Linked DNA regions of Arthrobacter crystallopoietes. The main gene of each other region encodes a partner of the protein of the gene in region 2 in a complex. Links are inferred from orthologs where the notes say so. Each region holds a gene or a part of one and is shown on either strand. Other genes may lie near its edges. The genes, in order: hisF and hisH.

What was found.
Region 1: the proteins of hisH (region 2) and hisF are in contact, whole or in part, in a crystal structure (PDB 6RU0), measured with the Thermotoga maritima proteins. The link is inferred for Arthrobacter crystallopoietes from one-to-one orthologs. Residues at the interface, in WP_004080484.1 of Thermotoga maritima: Asn15, Arg18, Arg22, Arg117, Leu118, Pro119, His120, Met121, Gly122, Trp123, Asn124, Asn134, Gly135, Tyr136, Tyr138, Val140, Tyr158, Glu180, Lys181, Ser182, Ser183, Lys184, Ile185; in WP_004080486.1 of Thermotoga maritima: Met1, Leu2, Ala3, Arg5, Ser40, Glu41, Asp45, Glu46, Ala70, Glu71, Ile73, Asp74, Ile75, Pro76, Phe77, Asp98, Lys99, Ser122, Gln123, Glu161, Thr195, Leu196, Asn247, Arg249, Glu251.

What each region holds. Positions count from the first base shown.
Region 1 is NZ_CP018863.1:3,855,864-3,869,845, reverse strand. The notes cover bases 6,707-9,541. They hold hisF (imidazole glycerol phosphate synthase subunit HisF), read right to left. Parts: upstream 8,592-9,541; coding sequence 7,821-8,591; downstream 6,707-7,820. Other genes in these bases: hisG (ATP phosphoribosyltransferase), read right to left, coding at 8,606-9,448; AC20117_RS17810 (TIGR03085 family metal-binding protein), read left to right, coding at 7,158-7,802; hisI (phosphoribosyl-AMP cyclohydrolase), read right to left, coding at 6,707-7,049. Also shown: lgt (prolipoprotein diacylglyceryl transferase), read right to left, coding at 1-968; trpA (tryptophan synthase subunit alpha), read right to left, coding at 1,009-1,812; trpB (tryptophan synthase subunit beta), read right to left, coding at 1,809-3,134; indole-3-glycerol phosphate synthase TrpC, read right to left, coding at 3,226-4,053; AC20117_RS17830 (HGxxPAAW family protein), read right to left, coding at 4,056-4,337; AC20117_RS17825 (Trp biosynthesis-associated membrane protein), read right to left, coding at 4,427-5,041; AC20117_RS17820 (anthranilate synthase component I), read right to left, coding at 5,041-6,612; more of hisI, read right to left, coding at 6,612-6,706; AC20117_RS17795 (phosphoribosyl-ATP diphosphatase), read right to left, coding at 9,548-9,811; ribH (6,7-dimethyl-8-ribityllumazine synthase), read right to left, coding at 9,892-10,377; ribA (GTP cyclohydrolase II), read right to left, coding at 10,465-11,103; ribB (3,4-dihydroxy-2-butanone-4-phosphate synthase), read right to left, coding at 11,133-11,831; AC20117_RS17775 (riboflavin synthase), read right to left, coding at 11,828-12,484; bifunctional diaminohydroxyphosphoribosylaminopyrimidine deaminase/5-amino-6-(5-phosphoribosylamino)uracil reductase RibD, read right to left, coding at 12,484-13,569; nicotinamide riboside transporter PnuC, read right to left, coding at 13,566-13,982.
Region 2 is NZ_CP018863.1:3,620,882-3,634,917, forward strand. The notes cover bases 3,408-6,296. They hold hisH (imidazole glycerol phosphate synthase subunit HisH), read left to right. Parts: upstream 3,408-4,475; coding sequence 4,476-5,117; downstream 5,118-6,296. Other genes in these bases: AC20117_RS16775 (histidinol-phosphate transaminase), read left to right, coding at 3,408-3,786; hisB (imidazoleglycerol-phosphate dehydratase HisB), read left to right, coding at 3,862-4,479; AC20117_RS23560 (CG2302 family histidine operon protein), read left to right, coding at 5,138-5,281; priA (bifunctional 1-(5-phosphoribosyl)-5-((5-phosphoribosylamino)methylideneamino)imidazole-4-carboxamide isomerase/phosphoribosylanthranilate isomerase PriA), read left to right, coding at 5,317-6,060; AC20117_RS16795 (SseB family protein), read left to right, coding at 6,066-6,296. Also shown: AC20117_RS16760 (ATP-dependent DNA helicase), read left to right, coding at 1-928; transcriptional repressor LexA, read right to left, coding at 1,215-1,979; AC20117_RS16770 (LysM peptidoglycan-binding domain-containing protein), read left to right, coding at 2,256-2,630; more of AC20117_RS16775, read left to right, coding at 2,692-3,407; more of AC20117_RS16795, read left to right, coding at 6,297-6,914; AC20117_RS16800 (DUF1844 domain-containing protein), read right to left, coding at 6,973-7,404; infC (translation initiation factor IF-3), read left to right, coding at 7,768-8,763; rpmI (50S ribosomal protein L35), read left to right, coding at 8,903-9,097; rplT (50S ribosomal protein L20, sunset domain variant), read left to right, coding at 9,214-9,918; AC20117_RS16820 (TrmH family RNA methyltransferase), read left to right, coding at 9,964-10,929; AC20117_RS16825 (cation diffusion facilitator family transporter), read left to right, coding at 10,932-11,882; AC20117_RS16830 (MFS transporter), read right to left, coding at 11,816-13,075; AC20117_RS16835 ((deoxy)nucleoside triphosphate pyrophosphohydrolase), read left to right, coding at 13,249-13,695; AC20117_RS16840 (hypothetical protein), read left to right, coding at 13,737-14,036. UniProt on the Escherichia coli protein: IGPS catalyzes the conversion of PRFAR and glutamine to IGP, AICAR and glutamate. The HisH subunit catalyzes the hydrolysis of glutamine to glutamate and ammonia as part of the synthesis of IGP and AICAR.

The DNA.
Region 1 (13,982 bases), 240 kb from region 2 along the record:
TTTCCGGTTTCTGTTGTGTTAACACCGACGGCGCCCTCGTTACGGACGGCGGCGGAAGCACCGCCGTCGTTCTTGGGGTCTATTTCTGCCTGTGGCTCGCGGCCGGACAGGTAAACGGAGTCCATCTCGGGAGTCCGCGGTTTCCGGGACAGCAGGACAAATATGACGAGGGCGGCCACCAAGAGCAGCAGCGAGGTCCAGACATTCAGACGCTGCGTCACGCCGAAGAGCGTGATCATTTCCGCATCGTCGATGCGCATCATTTCGATCCAGACGCGGCCCAGTGTGTAGTAGGCGACGTAGAGCCAGAAGAGCATCCCGCGGCGGAGCTTGAAGCGCTTGTCGACCAGCAGCAGCAGGGCGACGCCGGCCAGGTTCCAGAGCGATTCGTAAAGGAACGTCGGATGGAACAGTGTTCCCGGTTCGGCGCCGGGCGGGAAATTGGCATGGTCGGCATCGATTTCCAGCCCCCAGGGCAGGTCCGTGGGGCTGCCGAACAGTTCCTGGTTGAACCAGTTTCCCCAGCGGCCGATGGCCTGCGCCAGCAGCACGCCGGGCGCAGCCGCATCCATAAACGCGGTCAGTTTGACGCCTGCCCGGCGGCAGCCGATCCAAGCGCCCAGCAGGCCCAGTGCCACGGCTCCCCAGATTCCGAGGCCGCCAAGCCAGATCTGCGGGATCAGGCTCAGGTCGCCGTTCGGACCGAAGTACGCGTCCGGCGACGAGAAGACGTGGTAGAGCCGCCCGCCGATGATGCCGAAGGGAATTGCCCAAATGGCGATGTCCCAGACAACCCCTTCAGGACCCTTCCGGGCCTTCCAGCGGCGGTCCGTCAGCCACAAAGCCGCGATAATGCCGGCGAGGATGCACAAGGCATACGCGTGGATGGTCAGCGGGCCGATGCTGAATCCGGACCAGTCCGGACTCGGAATCGACGCCGGGATCACAAGGGAAGAAGTCGTCTGCACCGGTAGCGGTCCTTTGTTCGGCTTTGGTGGCGGCGGAGGATCAGTTTTTGGCGGTACCGCTGTGCAGTTCCGCCGCGAGTTTGCCCACGGCTTCCACGCCCTCGGCGCCCAGCGTGGCGACGAGCGCGGTTCCGACGATGGCGCCCTCGGCGTAGGCACCGATTTCGCGGACGTGTTCGGCCTTCGATACGCCGAGGCCGACGCAGACGCGCTCGGCGCCGGCCGCGTGGGCGGCCTCCACGACCTGCTGCGCTGCGCTGCTGACGCTGGCGCGGGCACCGGTCACGCCCATGATGGACACGGCGTAGACGAATCCGCGGCTGGCCTTGACGGTCATGGCCATGCGTTCCGGCGTCGACGAGGGGGCCACCAGGAAGACCCGGTCCAGTCCGTACTTGTCCGACGCTTCGAACCATTCGGCTGCTTCGTCCGGGATGAGATCAGGGGTGATCAGGCCTGCTCCCCCAGCTTCGGCCAGGCGCCGGGAGAACTCGTCGACTCCCATACGCATGACCGGATTCCAATAGGTCATGACGAGGACGGCAGCTTCGCAGCGGGCGGTAATGCCGGCCACGATGTCGAACACCTGGTGGACACGGAACCCCTTTTCGAGGGCCTCCACGGTAGCGGCCTGGATGACTTGGCCGTCCATGACCGGATCCGAGTACGGGATCCCGATCTCGATCACATCGGCACCGTTTTCGGCCAGTGCGACGGCGGCGTCGATGGTGCCCTGCACATCGGGGTAGCCGGCGGGCAGGTAGCCGACCAGTGCGGTACGGCCCTCCGACCGTGCTTTCTCGATGGCGGCAGCTGATTTGCTGGCGATGGCGGCAGAATTCACAGTTGTTCTCCTTCAGCGCCGATTTCGGCTTCCGGCGAGTTACCGTCCAGCAGGTCGAACCATTCCGCTGCGGTGGCAACATCCTTGTCTCCGCGGCCGGACAGGTTGACGACGATGATGACGTCCTGCGGATTGTCCTTGCCGGACGTGAGCTTCTTGCCGACGCGGAGGGCACCGGCGAGTGCATGCGAGGATTCGATGGCCGGAATGATGCCTTCGGTGCGGCAAAGCAGCCGGAAGGCGTCCATGGCTTCGCCGTCGGTCACGGGTTCGTACTTGGCGCGTCCGATGTCCGAAAGGTAGGAGTGTTCCGGACCGACGCCCGGGTAGTCCAGGCCCGCCGAGATGGAGTGGGACTCGATGGTCTGGCCGTCCTCATCCTGCATCAGGTAGGACCGGGCGCCGTGCAGCACTCCCGGACGGCCGAGTGTAATGGTGGCTGCATGGCGGTCAGTATCGACGCCCTCGCCTCCAGCTTCAAAACCGTACAGTTCCACCGAAGGATCATCCAGGAACCCGTGGAAAATGCCGATGGCGTTCGATCCGCCACCGATACAAGCGCAGACTGCGTCCGGAAGCCGGCCGGTCTGGGCGAGGATCTGCTCACGTGCCTCGTCGCCGATCACCTCATGGAAGTAGCGCACCAGCGCGGGGAACGGGTGGGCTCCGGCGGCAGTGCCCAGCAGATAGTGCGTGGTGTGCACGTTGGCAACCCAGTCACGCAGCGCCTCGTTGATGGCGTCCTTGAGCGTCTGGGAGCCGGCGGTGACAGGGACAACCGTGGCGCCGAGCAGTTCCATCCGGGCGACGTTCAATGCCTGGCGCCGGGTGTCTTCGGCACCCATGTAAACAACGCATTCGAGCCCGAGGAGGGCCGCCGCCGTCGCGCTTGCCACGCCGTGCTGTCCGGCGCCCGTCTCGGCAATGATGCGGGTCTTGCCCATCCGCTTGGCCAGCAGTGCCTGGCCCAGCACGTTGTTGATCTTGTGCGAGCCGGTATGGTTCAGGTCTTCGCGCTTCAGGAAGATCCGGGCGCCGCCGGCATGGGCCGAAAACCGCTTGGCTTCCGTCAACAGCGACGGCCTGCCTGAATAGTTCCGGTTCAGCTCCGCCACCTGGGCGATGAACTCCGGATCGGCCTTGGCCTTGTCGAACGTATCCTGCAGTTCATCAAGTGCGGCAATCAGGGATTCGGGCATCCAGCGCCCGCCGTAGTTGCCGAAGTAGGGACCGGGGGCGTGGCGGAGACTCCCGCCGGAAAGGAATGCATCCGCCGCGTCCGGCTTTTCGCCGGCGTCGGGCGTTTCGGGGCTCTGCGTCATAACCTGGCCGTCCTGTCTGTTTCGAACCTCTCGGGCGGACAGGCCCGGAACCTTGAGCACCGGGCCTGCCGCCGAGACGGTATTGCTTGTGTTAGCTGCCCTGGCCGCGGTCCGCGATTGCCCGGGCACCGGCTGCGGCGAAATCGGCGACGGCTTGCTCCGGTGCGTTGCCGATCACCAGTGCCTCGCCGACCAGCACAGCGTTGGCGCCGTTCGCCGCGTAGTCGGCAACGTCGTCGGCGTTGCGTACACCGGATTCGGCGATGATGACCGCCTCCGACGGAATCTTTTCGGCCAGTGAAGCGAAGATGGAACGGTCCACGTCCAGCGTCTTGAGATTGCGGACGTTCACACCGATGATCCGGGCACCGACGGCGACGGCACGTTCAATCTCCTCCGCCGTATGCGTTTCGACCAGAGCGTTCATGCCCAAACGGTGCGTGAGGTCCAGGAACGCGCGCAGCTGGGAATCTTCCAGCGCAGCGACGATGAGCAGGACTAGGTCCGCACCATGTGCCCGCGCTTCCCAGATCTGGTATTCGTCGACCGTGAAATCCTTGCGCAGGACCGGAATGTCAACGGCGTCGCGCACGGCATCCAGATCAGCGAGCGATCCGCCGAAGCGGCGCTGCTCGGTCAACACACTGATAACTGCCGCTCCGCCTTTTTCATAGCGGCGCGCCAAATCGGCCGGGTCTGTGATCTGTGCCAGGTCGCCCTTCGACGGGCTCTTGCGCTTGACCTCGGAAATCACCTTGAGTTCGGTCCGCGGGCTGGCCGGACCGCCGAGGGCCGCATAGGCGTCACGCGGCGCAGCCACGGCGGCCACGCGTTCCGTCAGCTGCTCCAGCGGAAGCTCCGCCCGACGGGCTTCAAGATCTTCCCTGACCCCAACGATGATGTCGTCGAGAACAGTCACTCTCAGTGACCGCTGTTCAGGAGCTTGGCGCCGTCCACGCCGTAGCCGGCCTTCTTCATGATCCAGCCAACGATCAGGCCGATGAACATGACAACAACGCCGCCCCAGAAAACCAGGTGCGAAGCCATGACGAAACCAATACCGGAGACAATGCTGCCGACGATCATGATCAGGACACAGGTCCAGGCAGCCGGGCTGTTTCCGTGGCCAATGACTTCGTCGTGGATGCTGGAAACGGCCTGCTCATTGGATGATTTCTCGGTGACGGTGGCGTGATTGCCCATTATCTAACTCCCTGAAGAAACGGTACTGACTATATTCTGCCATTGATTTTCGGCGGACCGGCCAGTATGACTTTAGGCCCGCCCGGTCCCTAGTCTGTGGGATCCGTGCCGCGGCTGAGCTGGTCCCAGCTGTCGATCTCGTCCACAGGACCGCCCCGGTCGGACGGCGAACCGTCCGCCTGTCGAGCGGTCGCGCTGGTGTACTTCCTACTGGCCTGCCAGCGGCGGCCGGCGAGCACCAGCCATACCGCGCATGCGGCCATCAGAAGACCCGCCACCAGCGCCAGTACGGGAAACAGCGTGGAAGTGATTTCCGCGGCCTGCCCGACCTGTCCGGTGGCCTCTCCAATGGCGGTTGAGGCCGCAGCCGCCGGATCCGCAATGACCTGGTAGCTGGAGAGTGCGATGCCGGCTCCAGCCAACGCCAGCAGCACGGCAATGACAATCCTGGCAATCCGCCCGGCGATGGATGCCGCCAGTGCCGCGGCCAGTCCTACCAAAGCCAGCGCCGTGACCGCGATGGCAGCCTCACTGCCGGCCACGCTGAGGTCCGGCGTCTGGACCGTGCTCTGCGGCAGTCTCACGTTGAGCCAGGTCTGGGTGGTGGCGCCGAAGGCAGCCAGCGAGGCCAGTATGGAGGCCATCACTACGGTGCTCTTGCGCTGCCAGCGCGACGGCGGCTTCATTTCGGTCCGCTCAGCCATCAGTTGCCTTCACCGGTCACGATGGCAGCCGGATCAGCGGCATGCAGCCGGGTGGCCAAGGTCACCGCCCGCAGCGGAGCCGCGGCCTTGTTCACAGATTCGATGGCTTCGGTGGCGGGATCCGAGTCCGCCACGATTCCGCCGCCCGACTGAACGTAGGCGCGGCCGTCGCGCAGCAGGGCGGAACGGATGGCAATAGCCATGTCCATGTCGCCGGCAAAGTCCAGATAGCCCACTACGCCGCCGTAGATGCCGCGCCGGTGCGGTTCGAGTTCGTCCAGCAGACGCAGGGCTCGCGGTTTCGGCGCGCCGGAGAGCGTGCCTGCCGGAAAAGTCGCGGCCAGCACGTCGTACGCGGACTTGTCGTGGGAGAGCCTGCCGACCACGGTGGAAACGAGGTGCATGATGTGGCTGAACTTCTCCACCTCCATGAACTGGCTGACATCCACGGTGCCCGGATCGCAGACCTTCGAGATATCGTTCCGCGCCAGGTCAACAAGCATCAGGTGCTCGGCACGCTCCTTCAGATCGGCGAGCAACTCCTCAGCGAGCTCCCGGTCCTGTTCCACGGTTTTGCCGCGCGGACGGGATCCGGCGATCGGATGCGTAATGACTTCGTCACCGGTCACCGTGACCAGTGCCTCGGGCGAAGACCCGACGATGGAGTACGCGTTGCCGTCGGCGTCTTCCAGGCTGAACAAGTACATATAGGGACTCGGATTAAGGTTGCGCAGCACCCGGTAGACGTCCAGCGCCGAGGCCGAACACTCCGTTTCAAACCGGCGTGAAATCACCACCTGGAAGACTTCGCCGTCGACAATCGCTTCCTTGCCCCGGTCCACAGCCGCCAGATATTGTTCCTCGGCCCAGCTGTGCGTGACGGAGTCCATCAGCTCATCGGTCGACAGCGCGCTGTTCTCCAGTACGGAAATCTGCTGGACCAGCGGTTCATTGAGCTGCGCGAGCATCCGGCGGACGCGCTCAACCGCGTCGCGCCAGGCATCGTCCGCCCGCTCGTCGCTGCCATCGAAATTGATGGCGTTGGCGATCAGGGTCACCGTGCCTTCGGCGTTGTCGTGGACTGCCATATCCGTGACCAGGCACATGGCCAGCTCCGGCAGCGGCAGGTCCTCCTCGGGCGGGCTCGTCAGCTTTTCCCAACGGCGCACTGCTTCCCAGCCCACGAAGCCCACGAGCCCGGACGTCAACGGTGGAAGCCCGTCAAAACGTTCGGTGCGAAGCGCCTCCACCGTCTGACGCAGCGCCTCGACCGGGTTGCCGTCCAGCGGCACACCGGCCGGCGGCTCCCCCAGCCAGTGCGCCTGGCCGTCCTTGCTGGTCAGCGTGGCCTTGGAGTGGGTTCCGATGAACGAGTAGCGGGACCAGACCCCGCCCACTGCTGCGGACTCAAGCAGGAACGTTCCTGACTGCCCGCCTCCGAGCTTGCGGTAAAGGGAGATGGGTGTCTGGTCATCAGCGAGCACCTTGAGGGAGACCGGGATAACCCGCCGGTCTCGGGCAAGGGAGCGGAACTCCTCCAGGGTGGGGCTGATGACACCAAGGTCCTGCATTACTTGTTTTCTTTCGCTAGCGGTTCTTCTTCGGCACGATTTCCAACAACGACGTCGACACCGCGCCCATCGAAGCAGGTCCTGGTGCCTGTGTGGCAGGCTGCGCCGACCTGGTCGACCTGGATCAGGAGGGCGTCGCCGTCGCAGTCGAGCGCCACGGACTTCACCCACTGCACGTGCCCGGACGTATCGCCCTTACGCCAATACTCCTGGCGTGACCGCGAATAGAACGTCACCCTTCCGGAGGAGAGCGTACGGCGCAGCGCCTCGTCATCCATCCAACCCAGCATGAGCACTTCGGAGGTGTCATGCTGCTGGATGATCGCGGCGACGAGGCCGGCTGCGTCACGTTTGAGCAGGTCTGCAACGCCGGAGGGCAGGGCTTCGCTGCCGGCGCCGGCCAAGGATACGTTCTGGGATTCAGGCTGGGAGGACATCCCTTCAAGTCTAGTGCTTCGGCAGTGGGCCGCACGCCGCCTTGCCACGAGGCCATACAACGTTATGGGCGGCCCAAAAATGGCTGCTTCATGCTAGGTTCAGGATTGATGCATTTCGTTGACCCGTCCCGTGAAGTTCTGGCCGAGACTCTGCTAGCAGCCGGCCCGGACTCCGCCACGCTCTGTGAAGGCTGGCGGACTGCCGAACTTGCCGCGCATCTGTATCTGCGGGAACACCGGTTGACGGCCCAGCTGGGCATGGCCTTCAAACCCTTGTCCAAGGTTTCAGACGAAGCCACCCGAAAGCTGGCAGACAAATCCCGCGGAACAGCGGGCTACAGCAAATTGGTCAAGGCCTTCCGCGCCGGCCCGCCCCGGCTCTCGCCGCTGAAGCTCAAATCGGTCGATGCCGCCGCAAACCTTATTGAGTATTTTGTCCACACCGAAGATGTCAGGCGCGCCACTACGCGGTGGGCCCCGCGCGCCTTGGATGAGGAATACTCCAATGCCTTGTGGGACGACCTGATCAAGCGCGCCGCCCTCCTGTACCGCGGAGTGGATCTGGGCATCGTGCTGGTGCGCCCCGACGGTCCCCGGCATGTCGCGAAGCGTGCTTCAGTGTCGGTAGCGATCGTCGGCGAGCCTGGCGAACTGCTTATGCACGCCCATGGCCGTACCCAGCACGCCCTCGTAACTTTCGAAGGCCAGCCGGACGCCGTCGCCTTGCTGCAGAGCGCCGAAATCGGTCCCTGACTCTGGCCCCGCGTCGGGTCAGCGGACCGGGTAGCCTGCGGCGCGGATAGCGTTCTTCACCTGGGCGATGGCATCGTCGGGTCCGAAATGGAACACGGACGCAGCCAATACGGCATCGGCACCGGCCGCCACGGCCGGCGGGAAATGCTCGGGCTTGCCGGCGCCGCCGGAGGCGATCAGCGGAACCTGCACCGCGGCACGCACCGTCCGGATCATCTCCAAGTCGAAGCCTTCTTTGGTGCCGTCGGCGTCGATGGAGTTAAGCAGGATCTCCCCCACCCCGCGGTCGGCGGCTTCCTTGGCCCACTGCACGGCATCAATACCCGTGCCTTGCCTGCCGCCGTGCGTCGTGACCTCGAAGCCGGAAGGCACCGAGGATTCAGCCGTCCGCCGGGCATCCAGCGACAGCACCAAAACCTGCGAACCGAAGTGGTTAGTAATCTCGTCGATGACCTCCGGGCGGACCACGGCTGCGGTGTTGATCGACGCCTTGTCGGCACCGAAGCGCAGCAGCCTGTCGACGTCGGCGACGCTGCGGACGCCCCCGCCGACCGTCAGCGGGATGAAAACTTCCTCCGCGGTGCGCGCAACGACGTCGAACGTCGTCTCGCGGTTACCGGAGGAGGCTGTCACATCGAGAAAGGTCAGTTCGTCGGCACCGGCACGGTCATAGCGGTGTGCCAGTTCGACCGGATCCCCGGCGTCGCGCAGGCCTTCGAAATTGACACCCTTGACTACCCTGCCGGCGTCGACGTCAAGGCAGGGAATGACGCGGATTGCTACAGACACTGGTACTTCCCCGATCAGATACGGCAGGCGTGAATGGTGCTGACCAGGATGGCGCGGGCGCCCAGGTCATACAGCTCATCCATGATCCGGTTGGTCTGCGTGCGGCTGACCATCGAGCGTACCGCGACCCACTCGGAGTCGCGCAGCGGGGAAACGGTGGGCGATTCCAGACCTGGCGTCAGGGCGGCAGCCTGCTCCACCAGTTCCTTGCGGATGTCGTAGTCCATCATCACGAACTCCCGGGCGACAATGACGCCGCGGAGCCTGCGGATCAGGACTTCCAGGCCCGTGGGAACTTCGCCCTTGCGGCCGATGAGTACGGCCTCGGAGCGGAGGATGGGTTCGCCGAAGATCTCCATGCCGGCGGCCTTGAGTGTGCTGCCGGTTTCCACCACATCCGCGATCGCGTCGGCGACCCCCAGGCGCACGGAGGACTCCACGGCTCCGTCCAGCCGGACAACCTTGGCATCCACGCCACGCTCGGTCAGGTAGCTTTGCAGCAGCCCGTCGTAGCTGGTGGCAAGGCGCCTGCCCTGCAACTGCTGCACGTTGGAGAATTCACCGACTGGGCCGGCGAACCGGAACGTTGAGACGGCGAAGCCAAGGCTCAGGAGCTCTTCGGCTTCCACCTGTGCATCGAGGAAAAGGTCGCGGCCGGTGATACCGACATCCAACGTGCCCTTGCCAACGTAGACGGCAATATCGCGCGGGCGGAGGAAGAAGAACTCGACGTCGTTGTCCGGATCCATCATGACCAGCTCACGGCTGTCACGACGCTGCCGGTAGCCGGCCTCGGTGAGCATTTCGGACGCGGCTTCGGACAGGGAACCTTTGTTGGGGACGGCTACGCGTAGCATGAAGATGACTTTCTGCAGAGGATCGGTTGGCCGTACGACGGCCGGTTTTGGGGAAACTGCCCCGGGCAGGCTTGGCGGAACACCTCTGGCGGCGTCCCGCTACAGATGCTTGTATACGTCTGCCAGGGTCAGGCCTTTGGCAATCATCAGGACCTGCAGGTGGTAGAGCAACTGGGAAATTTCTTCCGCCGCCGCTTCATCCGACTCGTACTCCGCAGCCATCCATACTTCAGCCGCCTCTTCCACAACCTTCTTCCCGATGCCATGGATACCTGAGTCCAATTCGGCTACGGTACCCGAGCCCTCCGGGCGCGTCTGCGCTTTCTCGCTCAGCTCGGCAAAAAGGGATTCGAAGGATTTCACGCTCCCAAGATTACGCCAGCACATGGCCCGGGCCGCAAACCGGCCCGGGCTATGTGACGAATCCCCTTGTCCGGAGGCGTTTAGACGCCGAGCTGGCGGAGGGTGGCGGCCGTGGCCAGGGCTGCTGTGACGGCCTCGTGGCCCTTGTCCTCGTTCGAGCCCTCAAGCCCGGCCCGGTCGAGGCCCTGCTGCTCCGTATCGCACGTCAGGACGCCGAATCCCACGGGTGTCCCGGTATTGACACTGACGTCGGTCAGCCCCTCGGTGGCTGCCTGGCAGACGTACTCAAAGTGCGGGGTTCCACCACGAATAACGACGCCGAGGGCCACCACTGCGTCATAGTGCGGTGCCAGCCGCGCAGCTGCCACCGGCAACTCGAAGCTGCCGGGAACTCTAACCAGCGCAGGCTCGGCGATACCGGCTTCCTTGGCGGCCCGCAGGGCGCCGTCGATCAGGCCGTCCATGATCTGCGTGTGCCAGCTGGCGGCGACGATGGCCAGTTTCAGCTCGCCGGCATTGCCGTTCAGTTCGGCGACGTCGATAATCGGTGCTCCGTGTCCGCTCATGTTTTACTCTCTGCTTTCTGTGAATGTTCGTACCCTGCCGGGATTGGCGGCGGGTTCATCTTCAGTACTGGGAAGGTGCCGCTGTTATCAGCTTTGGTGGACCGGGTGGTCTTCAAGCAAGGCCAGCCGATGGTCCATCCGATCCCGTTTGGTCTGCAAATACCGCAGGTTCTGCTCCCGGGATGGCACTTCGGAGGAGATCATTTCCACGACGCCGATGCCATAGCCGGAGAGCGTGCTGCTCTTGGCCGGGTTGTTGCTCAGGAGCCGGATGTTGTCCAGCCCCATGGCATGCAGGATCGACGCCGCGGCCGAATAGTCGCGCGCATCCACCGGCAGGCCCAGTTGTTCATTGGCCTCCACGGTGTCGGCGCCGTCCTCCTGCAGGGCGTACGCGCGGATCTTGTTTGCCAGTCCGATACCGCGGCCCTCTTGGCCACGCAGATACAGCACCGTGCCGCCCTGTTCAGCGATCAAAGCCAAGGCCTGGTCCAACTGCTCACCGCAGTCGCAGCGGAAGGAGGCAAAGACATCCCCTGTCAGGCATTCCGAATGCAGCCGAACCAGCGGAGCCGTGTCGGGGCGGACCGGCGAAGTGATGCTCAGGTGCTCCACCCCGGTAGCACTGTCCGTCCAGGCCCGGGCCGTGAAATAGCCGAAAGCCGTCGGCAACTGGACGGCGGGACCGCCGGTCACCTGGGCAATAGAGGCCGGCGGAACCGACACCGGGGCCGGCGTTGGGTCGTTTCTGGTGGTCACTGGTGCGCCTCCTGTCCGGCGGGTTCACGTGTCTGGAGGGACTGCGTACTTTGTGGGCTTGGTCCTTCGGCCGCGATGAACTGGACAAGGTCCTCGATGGATACCAGCGGGCAGCCGTGCTCATTGGCAAAGTCGCGCAGCGCGGGCAGCCGCATCATTTCCCCGTCATCGTGTACGAGCTCTGCGATCACGCCTACCGGCGACCGGCCACCAAGCCGGCAGAGATCGACAGCAGCTTCGGTGTGCCCCCGGCGCGCTAGGACGCCACCGTCGACAGCCCGGAGCGGGAAGATATGGCCCGGCCTGTTCAGCTGGCTGGCAGTACTCAATTCAGATGCCAGCACCTGTGCCGTTCGTGCACGGTCGGTGGAGCTGATGCCGGTGGTAACTCCGGTGGCGGCATCGCAGGAAACGGTGTAGGCGGTGCCCTTCGCGTCCTGGTTGACTTCTACCATCGGCGGAAGGCCTAGCTCATCAGCGCGGCTGCCGGTCATCGGAACACAGATCACTCCCGAGGTGTACCTGACGGTCCAGCCCATTAAGGCAGGCGTGGAGGCGTCGGCCGCGAAAATGATGTCCCCTTCGTTTTCGCGGTCTTCATCGTCGACCACCACAACCGGCCGGCCGGCGGCGATGGCACTGATTGCTTGCTCGATGGCGTCGAGCCGGATCCGAGGTTCCACTGCCGCGCTCATGAGTGCGCTCCAGCTACGTGGCGGGCTGCAGCCTTGTCCGCTTGGGAGAAGGCGAGCAATCGCTCGGCGTACTTGGCAAGCACATCTACTTCGAGGTTGACCTTGTCGCCGGTGGCTTTGGCGCCCAGATTCGTTTCGGCCAGCGTGGTGGGAATCAGCCCCACCTCGAAATACGCGTCCTCTGCGTCGACCGGGCTGACCGTGGTCACTGTCAGCGAGACACCGTCGATCGCGATCGATCCCTTTTCGGCGATGTAACGGGCGAGCTGGAAAGGGACGCTGAAACGCAACCGCTCCCAGTCGCCCATATTTTCGCGTTCCAGCAATGCGCCGACACCGTCCACGTGTCCCTGGACCACATGGCCATCCATACGTCCCCCGGCTGGAACGCACCGCTCGAGGTTGACGCTGGTGCCGGCTTTGAGCTCACCTGTGGTGGTCCGGGTCAGCGTCTCCCCCATAACGTCGACGCTGACAACGCCCGGCTTTGATTCCACCGCGGTCAGGCAAACGCCATTGACGGCCAGGGAGCCGCCGAGTTCAAGATCCGCGATCGCTTCCCCAGCCTTGATGGTCAGGACAGCGCTGTCCTTCGCCGGGTTCAGGACCAACGATTCCACGCTGCCCTGCTCGGTGATGATTCCGGTAAACATTAGAGGCCTTTCCTGCCGCTTGGGATGCCGTGCGGCATCGGTTCCAGATGAAGGCGCAGATCTGCGCCAAGATTTGAGGTGCGGCCGCCGCCGCTGTTATCCCAACGCCACTGAGAGGCCTCAGCCAGCGTCCGGATGCCTAAGTCGCCGGTGGACCGGGTTCCATCGCCCAGGAGCATGGGCGCCAGATAGAGGACCAGTTCGTCGACGAGATCCGCTTGCAGGTAGGCTCCCGCCACGGCTGCACCGCCTTCGACCATGGCGTGACCGACTCCGCGCTCCGCCAGCTCGCGGAGCACCTCGGCCGGATCATGCGTTCGCAGCTGCATGAACCTGCCGTCGTCCCCACGGATGGCGGAGTCTTCCGGAACGTCGCGCAGCCCCATCACCACTCGCAGCGGCTGGGACTTCGTTGCCGCGCCCGATTCGTCCCGTGCAGTCAGCCGCGGATTGTCTGCCAGGACTGTTCCGGTGCCGGCGATGATCGCGCCCACACGGCTGCGGATGCCGTGGCTGTCCTGCCGCGACTCCGCGGAGGTTATCCACTGGCTTGTTCCGTCCGGCGCTGCGATCAGCCCATCAAGCGTCTGGGCAATATGCATGGTGGTGAACGGACGGTTTTCCGATTTGGCCCGGAACCACCTGTGGTTCAACTCAAGCGCCCGCTCCTGAAGCAGACCGCTGCGTACGCCGATGCCGGCGTTGCGGAGCACATCTCCCCCTCCCGTGGCCTCCGGCGTGGGGTCCGCAGCTGCATAGATGACGTTGCCGATGCCTGCGTCGACGATGGCTGCCGCGCACGGCCCCGTGCGGCCCTGGTGATTGCAGGGTTCAAGGGTCACCACCATGGTGCAGTCGGAAAGATCCTGCTGCTGGGATATCCGGTGGCGAAGATTGGCCAGCGCGTCGATCTCCGCGTGCGGCGAGCCGGCACCGCTGTGGTACCCGATACTGAGCACTTCACCGGTGGCGTCGAGAACTGCCGCGCCGACCAAAGGATTGGCGCCGCGGAATCCGAGCTTGGCGGTGTCCAGTGCGAGCTCCATCGCCCGGTTTTCCGCGGGCGAGAATCCCTGGCTGCTCATGATCGACCCCCCGTGCCGACGCGGACATCCGGCAGAAGGGTTTCAACCTCGGGCTTGGACCGATCCTTGGCCCGCCACCAGACAAAGAACCCGATCAGGGTGAACACGCCGTAGAAGAGGTACATGAAGGCGGACGCGTAGTAGCCGGCGCTGAACAGCAGCGGGACTCCCACGATGTCGACCGCCACCCAGATCAGCCAGAACTCCACCCAGCCGCGTGCCATGCCGTAGGTGGCAAGCAGCGATCCCATAAACGTCCAAGCGTCCGCCCAGACTGGTTCGTATGAACCGAGGGCGGCGAAGAGCGGAGTCAGAGCGACGGTGCCCAGGATCAGACCTGCCACCAAGCCGATCCGGGCTCTGCCGGATGCCCATTGTGGGGTTACCGCGTGGCCCGCGCCGTCTTGCTTGCT
Region 2 (14,036 bases):
GATTCTCTCCGCGGCCCAGGCTCGGGAGGTCGTGTGGATTACCAGGCCCAGCAATTTCGGGTCCGGAACCGATTTCGGGTCAGAGGACGATACGCAGCCCGCAACGGTCAACGTGGCACCTCTGTCCGTGGCCTCACGGCTACGTGAAGGTTTGTTTGACGGCCATACTGTGGTTCTGACTTCGGCGACGTTGGCCATCGGCAACGCTTTCGATGCGGTGGCCGGATCGCTGGGACTGATGGGGGCCGGTGCACCGGCGTACTCAAGTGCAGACGTTGGAAGCCCGTTCGACTATCCGAAGCAGGGAGTGCTGTATGTGGCTTCGCATTTGCCGAAGCCTGAGCGCGGAACTAGCGCCGAACAGTTGGACGAGCTGGAGGCACTCCTGAAGGCTTCCGGAGGCGGGGCATTGGGGCTGTTCTCTTCCCGGCGGGCGGCCGAGGAAGCGGCCGCTGAAATGCGACGGCGGATCAATAGCGAAATCCTGTGCCAGGGCGAGTCATCGATCGCTGCCTTGGTCAAGCAGTTTGCGGCGGAGCCGGATACCTGCCTATTCGGGACGATGACCCTATGGCAGGGTGTGGACGTGCCCGGAGACGCCTGCAGGCTCGTCATCATCGATCGGATTCCGTTTCCCCGTCCGGATGACCCTCTCATGACAGCGAGGACCCGCTCGGTGGCGCAAGCCGGAGGCAACGGTTTTATGTCCGTCTCCGCTACCCACGCCGCAGTCCGCCTGGCTCAGGGGGCCGGACGCCTTATTCGCGCCGCGGGCGATCGTGGCATGGTCGCGGTGCTGGATTCCCGCTTGGCGAACGCCCGTTATGGCAGTTTTCTCCGGTCTGCATTGCCCCCATTCTGGTCAACTAAGGACCGGAGCGTGGCGCTGCAGATCTTGGAACGGCTCTCAGCCCGTCAGACGGGTTGACCGCCCTTCCCGCTATGCGAAGCCAATGATATTAGTGCGTGCTCATCGAGTCCGATGAGGCATGCACGGGTGGACCTACCGCCCCCACCCTGCAGGAAGGCCAAGTCTGTGGGTGATGGCACCACAGAACTCGTGACGCAGAAGGCGCCCGGCCCTCAGCTCCGGCCTGTCCAAAGAGATGGACATTATTGCAAGGGAACGTTAGCTGCAGCGCCGCAACTAGCGGGAAAGCCGTTCGCTGCCATGCTGGCGGGACGAGACCGCCTTGGCGACAAATAGCATCCGTCTACAAAGTACGCATCACTGAAACCACTTTGCCCATGACCGTTGCATGGTCGCCGAGGATCGGTTCGTATTGGGTGTTTTGTGGCAACAACCAAGTATGGCCGTCCCGCTGCCGAAATGTCTTCACAGTTGCCTCGTCGTTGAGGAGGGCTGCCACGATATCTCCGTTGTTGGCGCTTTGCTGCCTCCGCACGACAACCCAATCACCATCACAGATGGCTGCGTCAATCATGGAATCGCCGGAGACCTTAAGCATGAACAGTTCGCCATGGCCAACCAACTGTCTCGGAAGGGGCATAACATCTTCGATGACCTGATCCGCCAGGATGGGGCCGCCGGCGGCGATACGACCGACGAGGGGAACCATGGCTGTGTCCGACCCGCTGCCGAGATCTGAGACGGTGGAACCGTTGATACTTCTGACATTGTCTGCCTGTTCCACCCCGGCCATTCGGGCAGCGCCGTCCTCAATGACGAGCGGAGTCAGCACTTCCATGGCGCGGGGACGCTTGGGGTCACGGCGGATGTAGCCCATCTTTTCGAGTTGGATCAGCTGGTGCGTCACGCTGGACAGGCTTGCCAGTCCGACGGTGTCACCGATTTCCCTCATCGATGGCGGATAACCATTAGCACTTACAGACTCCTGGATGGTTTCAAGGATTTTCTTTTGGCGCGCAGTCAGGCCCTTGGGCTGCCCTGCAGCCCGAGTCGGCTTTGTCTGTTTGCTGTCTGATGTGGCAGCTGCTCTGGAAACGTTCTTCGACATGGCCCGGACTCCGGTTTCTCCGTCCGATCCGAGTCAGCAGTGCCGTGCCTGAATTCGAACCGGAATCTTATTTTGTCAGTGGCAGCTGATGCACTTCATGTACGGCCACCTTTGGTTTAACGCTAGGGGAGTCATGGTGGACTTTCAAACATTTGTTCTAGTGAGTCTCGACAATGTTCGATCATAGGTGCTAAAACTGTGGAAGAAGGATTCGAACGTAAATTCGAATAAGGAGATCTCGGACATAAACGTTCGCAGATCGGGAAAGGTGTCAACATGTCTGCACAGCTCGCACCGCAGTCGCCTGCCGTACCGCGCCATACTCAACCACTCCAGCTCACCCGTCGCGGCCGTCTGCTGTTGATCGGCCTTCCGCTCATCCTTTCGGCTGCTGCTTTGTTGACGCTGATCGGCTTCTTTACGGCTCCCGCAGTGGCCTCCACCAGTGGCGGTCTAGGAGCAGGCGAGACGATCACTGTGACGGTCGGCTCCGGGCAGACCTTGTGGGAACTCGCCAGTGCCGTTGCCCCTGAGCGGAATCCGCACGATGTGATCGCTGAGATTTCGCAATTGAACAACCTTCCGGACTCGATCGTGCACGCCGGACAGCAACTGCACGTACCCGTCAGCGGCGACGGCCAGCGGCCGTAATATGAGACCCTCCGGCTGGCCCGATTCCTGCCCCGGGCCGGCCGGAGCTTAAGCTTGATCGGTGAGTGACCAGCTAGAACGCCTGAATCGCCTGCCTCTTAGAGACAACCTCAGAGGCTTAGAACCCTACGGCGCACCCCAGCTACATGTGCCGGTGCTGCTGAATGTTAACGAGAACACCCATCCACTTCCCGATAGTGTTCACAAGGCCATTGCGGCCGCCGTCGAGGCGGCAGCAACGGGGTTGAACCGTTACCCGGACCGCGAATTTACACAACTGCGTCAAGCGTTGGCTCGTTACCTGGGCCATGGGCTAACGGAAGAAAACGTTTGGGCTGCCAATGGCTCGAACGAAGTCCTCCAGCAGATTCTGCAGGCTTTTGGAGGTCCAGGCCGACGCTTACTGAGCTTTCCTCCTACATATTCGATGTATCCGTTGCTCGCAAGCGGCACAGACACCGAATATGTCACCGGAGCTCGCTCCTCCGACTTCAGTTTGACGGCCGAGGCAGCCGCTCGGGCAGTCAGGGAATCAGCCGCCAATATCGTCATTCTCTGTTCGCCTAACAACCCGACCGGGACGGCTCTGGGCCTGGACGTTGTAGAAGCTGTGTACGAGGCCGGGGCCGAATACAACACCATGGTCATTGTGGACGAGGCATATGCCGAGTTTGCCCACACCGGCACCCCCAGCGCGCTGGAATTGCTGCAGGGCAGGGAGCGTCTGATCGTTTCGCGAACGATGAGCAAGGCGTTCGCTTTAGCGGGGGCACGCGTGGGCTATCTGGCCGCGGCGCCCGAAGTGACGGATGCCTTGCGTTTGGTCCGCCTGCCTTACCACCTGTCCGCCATCACCCAGGCAACTGCCGTTGCAGCCCTGGACCACGCGGATGCGCTGTTGGCCAACGTTGAAGACATTAAGGGCCAGCGTGACAGGATCGTGTCCGAACTCACGGATATGGGTCTGCGTCCCGCGCCCTCGGATTCGAACTTCGTATTCTTCGGGGGAGTAAGCAATCCGCACGCAGTGTGGCAGGGTTTGCTCGACGCCGGAGTGCTCATCCGTGACGTGGGGATTCCGGGCCATCTGCGGGTTACTGCCGGCACTGAGGCGGAGACCACGGCCTTCCTGAACCGCCTCCGCGAGCTTGTCTGAGCGATTTCTCCTAGACTGATATAAGAGGCGCACGTCTTCGTGGACAGCCAAATCGATTTTCTTCAAAGGACTCCAATGACCGTGGATATTGCCACCGGACGCACCGCGCGCCTTGAACGCACTACAAGTGAATCCTCCGTCCTGGTGGAACTGAACCTCGATGGCACGGGCCAATCCGATATCAGCACGACTGTGCCGTTCTATGACCACATGCTCACGGCGCTGGCGAAGCACTCGCTGATGGATCTGACAGTAAAGGCGTCCGGCGATACCCATATCGACGTCCACCACACTGTTGAAGACGTCGCCATTACCCTGGGGGAAGTCCTTAAAAGCGCCCTCGGCAACAAGGCCGGAATCAAGCGGTTCGGCGAGGCCACTGTTCCGCTTGATGAAGCCATTGCCAACGCCGTGGTGGACATTTCCGGACGTCCTTATCTGGTGCACGACGGGGAACCTGCCGGCCAGGAGTACCACCTGATTGGCGGTCACTTCACTGGCTCGCTGACGCGCCACGTCTTCGAGGCCGTCACCCTACATGCACAGATTTGCCTGCACATGCGGGTCTTGGGCGGAAGGGACCCTCACCACATCGTTGAGGCGCAGTTCAAGGCTTTTGCGCGGGCGTTACGGGCTGCTATCGAACCGGATCCGCGCGTGGAAGGTATTCCCTCCACGAAGGGGGCCTTGTGAAATCAGCCCCGAAAATCACCGTCCTCGACTATGGATCCGGCAACGTCCGGTCCGCGGTGCGGGCGCTTGAGCATGTCGGCGCGGAAGTAACGCTGAGCCATGCCTCCGAGGATGTTCTCAATGCGGATGGCCTGCTGGTTCCCGGCGTCGGCGCTTTCGCCGCTGTCATGGAGCAGCTGAAGAAGGTGGATGCGTTGCGCTGGATCGGGCGCCGCGTTGCCGGGGGCAGGCCGGTTCTTGGCATCTGCGTCGGCCTCCAGGTGTTGTTCGAGGAGGGTGTTGAACACGGCGTCAGTACCCCGGGCATGGGGGAGTGGCCAGGAACGGTGGAGCGTCTTGCTGCCGAAGTTGTACCGCACATGGGGTGGAACACTGTTGAGCCACCCGAAGGCAGTCGCCTGTTTGCCGGCATCGAGGATGAACGCTTCTATTTCGTCCACTCCTACGGAGTGCAGCGCTGGGATTTCGATGTGTCCCAGCCGGCCATGACCCCGCCGCAGGTGACCTGGTCCGAACACGGAGGAAGGTTCATCTCTGCTGTCGAAAACGGCCCTCTGTGCGCGACGCAGTTCCACCCGGAAAAGTCAGGCGATGCCGGAGCTGAGCTCCTGCGCAACTGGCTCCGGACGCTGGGCTAGACATGTGGAGCATCGTGCTCATGGGCGTTGCCGGACTGCTAATCGGCGGAGCCATATCCTTCCGCAGCCAGAAAGCCCCGAAGGCTATTGTCATCAGCTTCTGGGTCTTGGCCGGAATGTCACTGCTGGCCGCATACCTGCTCACGCTCGGCCCGTCCGAGTAGAACTTTCCAATCAACCCAGAAAGCAGACATACCGAATGACTACAGACAACGCCCCGATTCTGGAACTGCTACCCGCAGTGGATGTTGCCGACGGCCAGGCCGTCCGCCTCGTTCAGGGCGAAGCCGGCAGCGAAACCAGCTACGGCGACCCACTGGACGCTGCGATGGCTTGGCAGAACGACGGCGCTGAGTGGGTCCACCTGGTAGATCTGGACGCTGCCTTCGGCCGCGGTTCGAACTCCGAATTACTCCAACGCGTCGTCAAGGAACTCTCCATCAAGGTTGAGCTTTCGGGAGGCATCCGGGACGACGCCTCCTTGGAGCGGGCGCTGGAACTCGGGGCTGCCCGGGTGAATCTCGGCACAGCTGCGCTGGAGAACCCTGAATGGACGGCCCGGGCCATCGACCGATTCGGCGACGCAATCGCCGTCGGGCTAGATGTACGCGGCACGACTTTGGCAGCACGCGGGTGGACCAAGGAGGGCGGCGATCTGTGGGAGGTGCTGGCTCGTCTCGAGGATGCCGGTTGCGCACGTTATGTTGTTACCGACGTGACGAAAGACGGAACCCTCAAGGGCCCGAACATCGAACTGCTGCAGGAAGTTGCGGCGCGCACGGAAAAGCCGGTCGTTGCCTCCGGCGGAATTTCAAGTCTCGATGATCTGGTCGCACTGCGTGCACTGGTGCCGCAAGGTGTTGAAGGCGCGATTGTGGGTAAGGCACTTTACGCTGGTGCCTTTACCCTGCCGCAGGCCCTGGATACCGCCGGCCGTCGCTGACCGAAGTGGAAAAGCGTGAGCTTCCCGGACACATAGCAGCGGCGCTGGCGGGCGCCGGCGGCAACACCGACTCCGCCGGACAGTCCTGGGAAGGACGGGATCTGAGCGGCTCGGGCAATCCGCTGCATAATTTCGACCAGGACGACGGCACCGCCGACGCTGCTTACACCGAAGCATTATCCGCGCTCGTCCGCGGCACCGGTGGAGAAGTCGATGTTGTCCGTGCCCTGGCGACGGCGCGTGTCTTTGTGCCGATTGTCGCGCAGTTGGCAGAGGAAGAAGCCGGTGCTCACGGACTGTCTGCCGACAAACAGGCGGACATGGCGCTCGTGACTGTGCAGGCTCCGGATGGTCGGCGGGCGTTGCCCGTGTTTACTTCCATCGCCGCCCTGGAAGCCTGGCATCCGGAAGCGCGGCCTGTGGCCGTCTACGCCGCACGTGCGGCACTTTCCGCGGTCGCCGAGAAGGCGGAACTGCTCGTCGTTGATCCTGGTGCTGAACTCACTTTCGTTGTTCGCCGCCCGGGCATGTGGGCTCTGGCCAAACAGCAGGAATGGGTGCCGTCCTACAAAGACGAATGGTTGACCGGGATCGTGTCACAAGCAGTCGCGGTGGAGGCCGATATCAGCGGTGTCGGCTTGGCGCCTGGTGGAGGAATCGGGGCAAAAACCGCCGCCGGCCAGATTGTTGCCGGTGGCGGAGCCGGTCCTGAGCTGCGCCTCGTACTCAAGGTCCGTGAGGGGCTTGGGCGGACCGAACTGCAGGCCTTGGCAGCTCGTTTGCAGCGGAGGCTGGGCGGCGACCCGGACTTTATGGAGCGGGTGGACTCCCTGGAGATCAGCTTCACCCGATAATAAAAGTTCGACGCCGGAGCGAGGCTCCGGCGTCGAACTTGATATAGACGAGACAGGGTTAGCTGACCGGACCGGTGTACTTTTCGCCCGGGCCCTTGCCCGGTTCGTCCTGAATCGTTGATGCTTCGCGGAATGCCAGCTGCAGGGAACGCAGCCCATCCCGCAACGGACCGGCATGCTGACTGCCAATTTCCGGTGCGGCTGCGGTCACGAAGCCAGCCAAGGCCGTAATCAGTTTCCGCGCCTCGTCCAGGTCTTTTAGCTCTTCGGCATCGTCGCCGGCGGCCAGCCCGCATTTGACGGCCGCGGCGCTCATAAGGTGGACAGCGGCGGTGGTGATGACCTCTACCGCCGGAACTTCGGCGATGTCGCGCATCTGGGTCAGGACTTCCTGCTCCTGAGTGCTGGCCCCGGGGTCGGAACCCGCGGCGGATTCGAAACTGTGGCGGTGGTCTGTTTCTGGGGCAGGATTGCTATCTGGCGTGCTCATACTGGTAAGCTTGTCACAGACCGATTGATTCAAGTTATTTTCGTGCCCAAAAGCACACGGCATTACAGGCCGGTGGAAGTAACCCGAATCAATATGCAAGCGGAGACCTCTCCCACCTGTTGGCATGGATATTCCAGAGCTGCCGGGTTCCTGGTCGGCATGTTTATTGTCGCAGTCTTGTCGGACAGCGAGGATGAACAGGAAGCGCCCCTCATGCGGTGTCGTTTCGCAGCCGACGTTCGAGGCCTTCGATTGCGCGTGCAATAGGAGGCCTTCTTTTATTGCAGGCGGTACTCGTTACCTAAACAACAGGAGCAACACATTAGCGAGCCACGAATCAATGATCGGATCCGCGTCCCTGAGGTGCGGTTGGTAGGACCGGCTGGTGAACAAGTCGGTATTGTCCGTATTGAGGACGCCCTGCGTCTGGCCTCCGAGTCGGATCTGGATCTTGTTGAGGTCGCACCGCAGGCCAAGCCTCCGGTGTGCAAGCTCATGGATTTTGGCAAGTATAAGTACGAAGCTGCAGTCAAGGCCCGTGAAGCGCGCAAGAACCAGACGAATACGGTACTCAAGGAGATCCGTTTCCGACTGAAGATTGACAAGCACGACTACGAGACAAAGCGTGGACATGCTCTGCGTTTTCTCGGAGCCGGGGACAAGGTCAAGGCCATGATCCAGTTCCGTGGCCGTGAGCAGCAGCGTCCGGAGATGGGCATTCGCCTGCTCCAGAAGTTCGCTGATGATGTTGCCGAGGTCGGCGTGGTCGAATCCAGCCCTCGCATTGACGGCCGCAATATGGTGATGGTTATCGGCCCGCTTAAGAATAAGGCTGAGGCCAAGGCAGAAGCGCGTCGGGCAGCCCAGAAAGCCGAAGCAAAGGCAGCCAACGAAGCCAAAAAGGAGCGTGTAGACGTTTCCTCGGATCAGGCTCCGATGACCCAGAGCTTGGGCGATCTGCTGCCCGCAGAGCTGACCAAGGCCGCCGCGGAGCCGGCTCCCTCGGAGGCGCCGGCAGAAGCTGCACCTGTGCAGGAGACGCCCAAGGAAGAGGCGCAGGCTCCCGAAGCCGAGGCTCCAGCGCCGAAGGCTGCGCCGGCCCAGGCGGAGGCTCCGACAACGCCGGCTGAGGCTGAATCTCCAGCAGCGAAGGTTGCGCCGGCCGAGGCTGAAGCTCCGGCACCGCAGGAAGCGCCGGCTCAGTCGGAAGCTCCGGCACCGAAGCCCGCAGCTAAGGCGCCGACTCCGACTCCGGCTCCGATGCCGAAGCCAATGGCCAAGCCGAAACCAGCCGTGGCCAAGGCGCCTGCCAAACCTGCAGCACCCAAGCCTTCCGGCCGGAGCAGCTCCAAGAGCTGAACCACGCCGGGTTTCATCTGGTACCGGTTGCAGCTTGCATCCGGTGTCCGGCAGACATGTACACCGCCGGTACCCGAATCGGGTACCGCATGAACCGATGGCCGTATGGCCGGAGGAAGACGTAAGGAGAACGGCAGCTATGCCGAAGCAGAAGACCCACAGTGGCGCCAAGAAGCGCTTCAAGCTCACCGGTACTGGCAAGCTCAAGCGGCAGCAGGCTAACCGCCGTCACTACCTGGAGCACAAGGCTTCCACTCTCACGCGCCGTCTGGCCAGCGACAAGATCGTGGCTCCGGCTGATGTGAAGAACATCAAGAAGATGCTGGGCATCTAGCTCTTCCTTCTGATTCACGGCGCGATCGACTGGTCCGCCACATCTTTTCAACTAGCTCTCAAGCCTGAGGAACAACAACTCCGGCTTCTGGGTATCAACACTTAAGGAGTACGCACGTGGCACGTGTGAAGCGGGCGGTTAATGCCCATAAGAAGCGCCGGGTAATCCTGGAACGCGCAAAGGGATACCGCGGACAGCGGTCCCGTCTCTACCGCAAGGCCAAGGAACAGCTGCTGCACTCGTTCGTGTACAGCTATGGCGACCGCCGCAAGCGCAAGGGTGACTTCCGTCGTCTCTGGATCCAGCGCATCAACGCTGCCTCCCGCGCCAACGGCCTGACCTACAACCGCCTTATCCAGGGTCTGAAGGCCGCCGAGGTCCAGGTAGACCGCCGCATGCTTGCCGAGCTGGCTGTTTCGGATGCCAATGCCTTCGCTGCCCTGGTTCAGATCGCCAAGGACTCGCTCCCCGCTGACACCTCCGCTCCGGCTGCTGTTGAGGCAAAGCCGGCCGTGAAGAAGGCCGAAGCAGCCAAGGCTGCGAAGAAGGCTGAGACGGCGCCTGCAAAGGCCGAAAAGAGCGAAGCTGCTGCCGCTGAGAACACCGAAGCTCCCGCCGGCGCGGTTCTCGTTGTTGACGGTCAGCCTGCCCCCGAGGGATTCACCATCAAGGGCAACGCTGAGTCCAACAAGTACCACGTCCCGGGCTCCACCTGGTACGAGCAGACCGCTGCGCAGTACTGGTTTGACTCTGTCGCGTCCGCCAAGGCTGCCGGCTACGAGCCTGCAGGTGGCGAGGCACGCCAGAAGATCGCTGAGTAAGACTGCCGTTTCAAGCAGCATCTGTGGTGACGCTATAGTCGCTTTATGAGCACTACTGGGCGCCCGCAAGCCGTTATGTCGAACCCCCGAGCAGATCGGGTCAAAGACATAGCCAAGCTTGCCGGGCGCTCAGTGCGTTTAAAGCGCAGGCAGTTCCTGGCCGAAGGCCCGCAGGCCGTCCGCGAAGCCTTGGCTGCGCATCGTGCAGATGCAGTGCCCGGTGGAAGCGGCGTCGTAGTTGAAGTATTCGCCACCCAATCATGTCTCGAACGGCTGCCCGAATTGGTCGATCTCGCCGCCGGGGTCCCCCTAAGGTGCGCCACCGAAGAAGTTGTATCTGCCATGGCAGATACAGTCAGCCCGCAGGGCATCGTCGCCGTCTGCAATTTCCTGGACCGGCCCCTGAACGATGTATTGGCGGCAGGCCCGAAGCTGCTGGCCATCATGTGCCGTGTCCAGGATCCTGGCAACGCAGGAACGGTTCTCCGCGCCGCCGATTCCGCTGGCGCGGATGCGGTGATCCTCACCGAGGGAAGCGTTGACATCTACAATCCGAAAGCTGTCCGTTCGACCGCCGGATCGCTCTTCCACCTGCCCATCGTCACAGGCCAGGATTTCCTCCCGCTCACCGACGAGCTCCGCAAGCACGGCCTTGCTCTGCTGGCTGCCGATGGATACGGAAACGTCGATCTCGATCGCCTGCAGGACCAAAGCGCCGGCCGCAGGCTTAAGGGCGGAGGCGATGTCGACGTCATGGCCGCAGAATCGAAGATGCCGCGCCTTGAGGAAGCCACCGCATGGTTCTTTGGCAACGAAGCAAAGGGTCTATCGGCCGCCGAGCTGGATGCGGCGCAATGGCGTGTCGCCGTACCGATTTACGGGGAAGCCGAAAGTCTCAACGTTGGAACCGCAGCGACAGTTTGTTTATATGCCTCGGCCCGGGCACAGCGGGATTGGTATAGCTTTGAGGAAACCGAGGATCTAGAAACCCAGCGTCTAGAAACGGAGTAGCCATGGCAGCCGGCGGAGGTACCAAGGCGATTATTGCAGCCTTGACAGCGAACCTGACCATCGCGGTCCTGAAGTTCGTGGCCTATCTCCTCACCGCTTCATCTTCGATGCTCGCGGAGGCGATACACTCCGTGGCCGACTCTGGGAACCAGGTACTGCTCCTCGTCGGCGGTAAACGTGCCGCCCGGCAGGCCAGCCCGCAGCATCCGTTCGGATACGGCCGGGACCGTTACATTTACGCTTTCATTGTCTCGATCGTGCTCTTCAGCGTCGGCGGTCTCTTTGCGCTGTACGAGGCCTACCACAAGTGGCAGGACCCGCATCCGATTGAAGGCGTCTGGTGGTGGGTTCCGCTGGCTGTCCTGATCGGCGCCATCATCGCGGAATCGTTTTCGCTCCGTACCGCCGTCGTCGAATCGAACCACGTCAGGGGAAAGAAGAGCTGGGTCCAGTTCGTGCGCAATGCCAAGTCTCCCGAGCTTCCCGTAATTCTGCTGGAGGATATTGGGGCACTGCTGGGGCTGGTCTTCGCGCTCTTTGGTGTCAGCCTGACCCTGTTGACCGGTGACGGGATCTGGGACGCTGTCGGCACGGCGATGATCGGAGTGCTGCTGGTGGTGATCGCCTTTGTCCTGGCGATCGAAACGAAGTCGCTGCTTCTGGGGGAGTCGGCGACAAAGGAACACATCAGGCTGATCGAAGAGGCAATCGGCGCCGACAACGAGACCAGAATCATTCATCTAAAGACGATGCACCTAGGTCCCGAGGAACTGCTGGTTGCAGCGAAGGTCACCATTGCGCACAGCGAAACAGGCCGCGAGATCGCCGAACAGATCGATGCAACCGAGCAGCGGATCCGGGACGCTGTGCCGATTGCCCGCGTGATCTACTTGGAGCCGGATATTTTCCGGGCAGAGAGAGCGTCCGCGGCTTCGGAAGCAACAGGAGCCTGACCCCGGCGGTCAAGAAGGCCGGAAATAGCGGCAACTGCCAGTCCGAGGAACGCCAGCCCGGCACCGACGAGGGCAGGGGCTTTGAAGCCCCATCCGGCAGCGATGACGGCTCCTCCGAGGAAGGCACCCAGCGCGTTCGCCATGTTGAGGGCCGAATGGTTCAGCGAGGCAGCCAGTGTCTGTGCATCGGGTGAGGCATCCATCAGGCGTGTCTGTAGCCCCGGGATCAGGCTGGAGCCTGCGGCGCCAAGCAGGAAGACCAGCGGGATCGCCAGCCAGGGGATACCCGCAGCGGCCCAGAACAGCACCAGCACGATAATGATCGCCGTCATGACTATGTAGATGCTGCCCATAACCGAGCGGTCGGCAAGCCGGCCGCCGATGAGGTTTCCGGCTACCATGCCGAGGCCGTAGAGTCCCACGATCAGCGGCAGCGCCGATTCGGGTACGCCCGTGACATCCGTCATGGTTGGGCTGATATACGAATACACCGCGAAAAAACCGCCGAAGCCGACGATGCCGATCAGCAAAGCCAGCCAGACCTGGATGCGTTTGAGCGCGCTGAGCTCCTTGCGGATGCTCGCTTCGGCATGGGTCGGCGTGAACGGGACGAAGCGCTGGAGGAGGACCAAGGTAATTACACCCATGATGCCCACAGCCACGAACATCAGCCGCCAGCCGTATTGCTGGCCCAGCCAAGTCACCAGCGGAACCCCGACAACGTTTGCCACCGAAAGCCCCAACATGACGGCGGCCACGGCCTGGGCGCGCTTGGCCGGGGCAACAAGGGAAGCGGCGATCACGGCAGCGACGCCGAAGTAGGCGCCGTGGGGGAGGCCGGACAGGAAGCGGGTCAGGAGCATGGTGGTGTAATCGGCCGCCACCACCGACGAGAGGTTGCCGATGGTGAACAACCCCATTAGCCCCAGAACCATGTATTTGTGCGGAACTCTGGCACCGAGTGCGGCCAGGATGGGCGCGCCCACGACCACGCCCAGGGCGTAAGCCGAGATAAGCTGGCCGCTCTGGGGAATGCTGATCTGCAGACCTTCAGCCACGTCCTGCAGCAGGCCCATGATGGCGAATTCCGTTGTTCCGATACCAAATCCGCCCGCGGCCAGGGCAATGATCGCCCAAACAACATGGGTGCTCTCACCTGGTTGTCTGACGGGTCGGACGGATTTGGAAGTCATAAATGCAGAAGCTCTCGGTCGAAGTCAGGCAGCCAGCAGTCGTAGGGACAGGCGCAGGGCTTCTGCCGGCAGATGGTGGAAATGCAACGCGCCGACGTCGTTGTCCATTCCACTCTAACGGAGGCGGCGGGCCGTTTCCGGGGAGGCGTCGTACAGTCGGTAGACTCGGTTCCGTGGAACTGCCTCTAAAACAGATCGTCGGTGCCGCGATCGTGGACTCTCTTTCGAAGCCTTCCGAGCTCCTGGTCGCCAGGAGAACGGCACCGGAATCCTTGGCCGGCCTGTGGGAATTTCCGGGAGGCAAGGTGGAGCCGGGAGAGGGCTGCGAAGACGCGCTTCTGCGTGAAATCCGCGAAGAGTTAGGTGTCGACGTCGAGCTCGGCACGGAGGTCCCCGGTCCGCTGGAACAGGGCTGGCAGCTCAACAATGCTGCCGCGATGCGGGTCTGGACGGCACGGATTCTCGACGGCACACCACGCCCGCTTGAGGATCACGACGAGCTGCGGTGGGTGCCCTTGCGGCACGCGGAACTCAATGCCCTGCCTTGGATTCCAGCCGATCTTCCGATCATCATGTCGGTACTGGAGACGGTTGATCAGGCAGACAGCGCTCGATCCTGAACGAATGGGTTCAGTGAACTGAACGAAAGAGCCGGAGGAACATGGGATCCGGTGTCTGGGTAGGCGTTTTCCTGTTCGGGCTGCTGGTTGTTGTCCTCGGGCTGCTGGCGTATGCCGGAATCTGGCGCAATTGGTGGACGCGGATCCACATGACAACCGGCTATCCGCCGTTCGCGGGCTTCTTCGCCGTAATCTTCCTCATGCTCCTGACGGCCCACCGGTCCGTACTGGAGATCGACAGCGCGGTGCTGACGGTCGTTTACGGACTGCTGCTCGCCGCCGTGCTGGTGGTCGGGATCACAGCATGGTTCTGGCTGCCTGCCGCCATGTTGCCGGCATGG